DNA from 2 places in the Neisseria brasiliensis genome. Region 1 is predicted to be linked to the other one. Evidence: predicted binding sites of a transcription regulator. Region 1 holds the regulator's gene; the other holds the start of a gene.

The links. Region 1 encodes FNR, which switches genes on or off when oxygen is low (the NO sensors DNR and NnrR bind a similar motif). Its sites were predicted from a motif close to TTGATNNNNATCAA; they were not measured.
Region 2: the regulator FNR is predicted to act here: its motif matches at 1,649-1,662, upstream of GJV52_RS09040 (universal stress protein).

What each region holds. Positions count from the first base shown of each region.
Region 1 is NZ_CP046027.1:1,680,411-1,683,501, reverse strand. It holds gene GJV52_RS08460 (CysB family HTH-type transcriptional regulator) at 1-772, shown strand, start outside; gene fnr (fumarate/nitrate reduction transcriptional regulator Fnr) at 856-1,590, opposite strand; gene hemN (oxygen-independent coproporphyrinogen III oxidase) at 1,734-3,091, shown strand, end outside.
Region 2 is NZ_CP046027.1:1,807,620-1,810,710, reverse strand. It holds gene speA (biosynthetic arginine decarboxylase) at 1-805, opposite strand, end outside; gene GJV52_RS09040 (universal stress protein) at 1,020-1,484, opposite strand; gene GJV52_RS09035 (tRNA threonylcarbamoyladenosine dehydratase) at 1,671-2,447, shown strand; gene GJV52_RS09030 (segregation and condensation protein A) at 2,444-3,091, shown strand, end outside.

The sequences.
Region 1 (3,091 bases):
CCAGCCGGGCAAAGCAGTGTTGGAAATTTCCGAGCGCATTTTGCGTGATGTGCAAAATATCAAAAACATCGGCAGCGAGTTTACCGACCACGATAGTGGCGCACTCACCATTGCCACAACCCATACACAGGCACGTTATGCCCTGCCGCACATTGTGGCTGATTTTGTAAAGCGTTATCCCAGAGTTAATCTTACCATCAAACAAGGCAGTCCTTCGGCTATTGCGCAGATGGTCAGCAACGGTGAAGCCGACATTGCCATTATTACCGAAAAGCTCGACGACCATCCTGAATTGCGCAAACTTAATTGTTACGACTGGAATCATGCGGTGATCGTGCCTAAGAACCATCCTTTACTTGATTGCAGAAATCCGCTCAGCATTGAAGATTTGGCCAGCTTTCCGTTAATTACTTATGAATTCGCCTTCCATTCTAGCAGCAGCATCGCGCGTGCTTTTACCAAAGCCAAGCTGGAGCAGCCGGAAGTGGCTCTAGCCGCTGCTGATACCGACGTGCTAAAAACGTATGTCAAACTGGGCTTAGGCGCGGGCTTGATGGCAAAAATGGCTTACGATCCGCAAGCCGATCAAGATTTGGAATTGATTGATGTGGCTCATTTGTTTGAGCCGTCACCCACTTGGATTGCTATCCGTTCAGATACTTATTTACGCGGCTATACTTATGACTTTATCGAGATGTTTGCACCTCATTTAAACCGTGAAAATATCGACCGTATCTTGTATACACCGATTATGGAGGACTTCTCCATTTAAATTAGCGCGTTTGTTTATTTCCCTAAAGATAAAAGGCCGTCTGAAACACACAACTTCAGACGGCCTGTTGACATTTTCAGCCCTTACATAGCATGCGCGCAGCCGGATACCATTTTTTTCAAGGCCTGCGAGTCGAGAATCTTGATGTGTTTATGTTCCACTTCAATCAAACCTTCGTGATGGAATTTCGACAACGTGCGGCTGACGGTTTCTAGCTTCAAACCCAAATAGCTGCCGATTTCTTCACGCGACATGCGCAGGATGAAATCATTGGCGGCAAAACCGCGCGAATACAAACGATTCGATAAATTCAACAAAAATGCGGCCAAACGCTCTTCGGCACGCATATTGCCCAACAACAGCATCACGCCTTGATCACGCACGATTTCGCGGCTCATCAAGCGGAAAAAGTGGGTTTGCAGGCTTGGAATGTTTTGTCCCAACTCTTCCATGTGGGCAAACGGCAATTCACACACTTCACTGTCTTCCAAGGCCACGGCATCGCAGCTGTGGACATGCGAACAAATGCCGTCCATACCGATCAATTCGCCCGACATAAAGAAACCGGTCACTTGGTCGCGTCCGTCTTGGCTTGCCACCGTGGTTTTGAAAAAACCGGCACGAATGGCAAACAAAGAAGTAAACGGTTCGCCGGCGCGGAACAGATATTCGCCTTTTTTCAGACGACGGCTCTGACGGATAACGGCATCCAGCTGGGAAAATTCGTTAGGCATCAAACCAACCGGCAAACAAAGTTCACGCAAAGAACACGTCGAACACAATGCTTTCAATTGATGTGTAGAATTGTGTGTGGCCATAAAATACCTTTTTTATAAAACTTCTTACTGACTGAGCTTCTCTTGACTCATATCAAGACAGGTTTATCATAATGTGGCATTCTAGCAAACTAAATCGAATTTTACTAATTCGTTAAACAAAATATAAGCACAACACGACCATCATGAAAATAATTCCGATACAAAACAACGAACTACCAGAATTTGACCGCGACTTGATTGCCAAGCTTCCGGCAAGCGGCCCACGCTATACGTCTTATCCCACCGCCGACCGCTTCCACGATGGCTTTCGCGAAGCCGAATACACCCATGCGCTGCACTTACGCGGCCTAGGTGCGCTCAACAAACCTTTATCGCTTTATATCCACATTCCATTTTGCAATACCATCTGCTATTACTGCGGCTGCAACAAAATCATCACCAAAGACAAAACCCGCGCCGATGCTTATATTGAGTATCTTGAGCGCGAAATGGAATTGCTCTCCCCACATCTCAACGGCCGCCATCAATTGGCACAACTTCACTTCGGCGGCGGCACACCGACCTTCTTGAGCGACGACCAGCTTGAGCGCGTGTTTGAGATGATTCGCAAGCATTTCCAGCTGATGCCCAACGGCGAATATTCCATTGAAATCGACCCACGCAAAGTCAGCCGCGAAACAGTGCACAAACTCGGCAAACTCGGTTTCAACCGCATGAGCGTGGGCATTCAGGATTTCGATCCGAAAGTGCAGGAAGCGGTCAACCGCATTCAAAGCTTTGAAGAAACCAAAGAAGTGATTGATGCCGCACGCGAAGCCGGCTTCAAATCCGTCAGCGTCGATTTGATTTACGGCTTACCACATCAATCGGTAGAAAGCATGAAAGCCACTATTGATACTGTGCTCAGTCTCGATCCCGACCGCTTGGCGCTGTATCACTATGCCCACCTGCCACATATTTTCAAACCGCAGCGCCGCATCGACACCAATGCTGTACCGGGCAGCGAAGAGAAGCTCGATATGCTGCAATACTGCGTGCAAACTCTCACCGACCGCGGCTATGTGTTCATCGGCATGGATCACTTTGCCAAACCTGACGACGAGCTTTCCATCGCCCTGAAAGAAGGCTGGTTGCAGCGTAATTTCCAAGGCTATTCAACCTATGCCGATTGCGATTTAGTAGCCATCGGCGTGTCCAGCATCGGCAAAATCGGCAGCACCTATGCCCAAAACGAGCGCGACATCGACGCCTATTATGCCGCCATCGATGAAGGCCGCTTGCCGATTATGCGCGGCTACCAGTTGAACCAAGACGACTTATTGCGCCGCAACATCATTCAAGATTTGATGTGTCGCTTTTCATTGGATTTCCAAATTTACGAAAGCGTGTTCGGCATTCCATTCCACCAATATTTTGCCGATGAATTGGCCGACTTGCAGAATCTGGCCGAACTCGGCTTGCTGCGCTTGAAGCCGCACGGTCTGACTGTGACCCCGGAAGGCCGTTTCCTGATTCGCAATATTGCCATGGTATTCGACTA
Region 2 (3,091 bases), 130 kb from region 1:
ATTCGACATAAAACCGCGCCGACTCACGCACGCCGGTGGCCACGTCGCGGATATTGCCCAGTTGCGAGCCAAGATGGAAATGCAGCAATTGCAGGCAGTCCAAGCGGTTGCTCTGTTTCAACACATCGACCAAATGCAGCACTTGCGAAGCCGACAAGCCAAATTTCGATTTATCGCCGCCCGAAGCCTGCCATTTGCCCGAGCCTTGCGAAGCCAAACGCGCACGCACGCCCAAGCGCGGTTTCACGCCCAGTTTTTCCGCTTCTTCCAGCACCATTTCGATTTCGGAAATTTTCTCAATCACCAAATAAACCTGATGGCCGAGTTTTTCGCCCATCAAAGCAAAGCGGATGTATTCGCGGTCTTTATAGCCGTTGCAGACAATCAGCGTCTGCGTGGTGCCGGCGTGCGCCAACACGGCCATCAGTTCCGCTTTCGAGCCTGCTTCCAAACCATGCGGCTGCCGGCTGTGAATCAGCGTTTCAATCACGCGGCGGTGTTGGTTGACCTTAATCGGATACACCAAACAATAATCGCCTTCATAGCCAAAACCGGCTCTGGCCGTCTGAAACGCCTGATTAATCGAGCGCAGGCGGTGTTGCAAAATTTGCGGAAAGCAAAACAAAATCGGCAACCGTGCACCCTGCTTTTGCTGCACCGACTCGGCCAGCTTTTGCAGCGACACGGTTTTCTCCGGCTCGGCCGGATTCGGGCGCACAATCACCTCTCCCTTGTCATCGGCATCATAATAATTAATGCCCCAATAACGGATATTGCAGACCTCGCTGATGGTCGGTACAGCCATGTTTGCTTCCCTTCAAATAGAATGATTACGCTAAACTCAAAAAGCGATTATAAAACCAATTGGTGACAAAATAAGGATTTTTTCGGCATTTTGAGAAATTATTTGCCAATATTTTCAAGATAATGAAAAACAAATATTCACATTGCCTAAATCATAACAAAAGGCCGTCTGAAATATTTCAGACGGCCTGTATTCAGTTGCGCTTAAAGAAGCATTATTCTTCTTCGGCTTTGCTGCGGATTACCAACAATGGCAAGTGGCTTTGGCGCATCACGGTTTCGGCGAAGCTGCCCATCAGCAAATGCATGAGACCGGTGCGTCCATGTGTGCCCAACACCAGCAAATCAGCGCCGTTGGCATCGGCGTAGTCCACCAATTCTTGTGCCATTTCACGCGCGCCTTTGTTGGCCACCAGCAAGTGTTTCACAATGTTGGTCACACCGTCTTCACGCGCTGATTTTTCAGCAAATTCCAATACTTCATTACCCTGCGCCACAGCAGCAGCTTCGTAGCTTTCGTGTTGCAAAAACTCAGGAGCCAAAGCCATGTATTCCGCCGGATTGGCCACATGCACCAAAGTCAGGCGGGCTTCGTTAACGCTGGCCAAATCAGCCGCATGTTTCAACGCGTTTAAAGAGGTTTCACTACCATCAACGGCAACAACCAAATGCTTATACATTGTCATCTCCTTCCAATGCCTTTTTGCGGCACGATATTTTCAAGTGATGGGATTATAGACTGTTCTTTCAGCTTTACACAACAGCCTTCATGGTTCAAGTATAATACGTCTTTGGCTTTTTGCGATGAATTTTTGCTTCACGCCACCGCCTTTTCATTTATTTTTTGATTTATCACAAGGTTGACCATGTCCGAGATTGATTCCCTGTCATCACGCCGTTTTGGCGGCATTGCCCGATTGTATGGCGATTCAGCATTACAACGCTTTCATCAGGCGCATGTGTGCGTGGTCGGGGTCGGCGGGGTCGGCTCGTGGGCGGTAGAAGCATTGGCACGCAGCGGCATCGGTCGTTTAACTTTGATTGATTTGGACAATGTCGCCGAATCCAATGTCAACCGCCAGCTCCATGCCCTGACCGACGACTTCGGCAAGGCCAAAGTCAGCGCCTTGCACGAGCGCATTTTGCAAATCAATCCGGCTTGTCAAGTGGTTGAAATTGAAGATTTTGTGACCGAAGAAAACCTGCCTGATTTGTTTTCAGACGGCTTTGATTTTGTCATCGTTGCCATCGACCAAGTGCGTGTCAAAGCAGCGATGGCGGCTTATTTCGTGCAACACAAACAGCCGTTTATCTTAAGTGGCGGCGCGGGTGGCCAAAAAAATCCTGCCTTGATTCAGACGGCCGATTTAAGCAAAGTCACCCACGACCCTTTGCTGGCCAACTTGCGCTACACCTTGCGCAAACGCTATGGCTTCAGCCGCAACACTGCCGACAAAATGCGCGTGCCGTGTGTGTATTCCACCGAAAACATTACCCCGCCGCAATCGGGTGACGCCTGCGCTGCGGATGCGGCACCGCAAGGTTTGTCGTGCGCCGGTTATGGCGCGAGTATGCTGGTCACCGCCAGCTTCGGCCTGTATTGTGCGCAAGCGGCGATTGGCCATATTGCAGGTGGCAAATGAACGCTGCCGAGATGATGAGGCCGTCTGAAAGCGCGGTGGCGTATGTGTTCGGCCAACCCGTTACCGACATCCCGCAGGATTTGTTTATCCCGCCCGATGCGTTGGAAGTGGTGTTGTCGAGCTTTCAAGGGCCGCTGGATTTGCTGCTGTATTTAATCCGCAAGCAAAATATTGATGTGCTCGATATTCCGATGGTGAAAATCACCGAGCAATATCTGCACTACATCGCGCAAATGGAAGCTTATCAATTTGATTTGGCAGCAGAATATTTATTGATGGCGGCCATGCTGATTGAAATCAAATCCCGTCTGCTGCTGCCGCGCCCCGAAGAAATCGAAGACGAAGAAGTCGACCCGCGCGCCGAATTGGTGCGCCGTCTGCTGGCTTACGAACAAATGAAACTCGCCGCACAAGGCTTGGATGCCCTGCCCCGCGCCGGCCGCGATTTTGCGTGGGTGTATCTGCCTTTGGAAATTGCCGCAGAAACCAAGCTACCTGATGTCGCCGTGGCGGATTTAACGCAGGCTTGGCTCGGTATTTTATCGCGCGCCAAACACACGCGCAGTCATGAAGTGGTGCGCGAAGCCATTTCCGTGCGCGCGCAGATGACCTCGATTTTACGCCGTCTGAACGAACACGGTTTC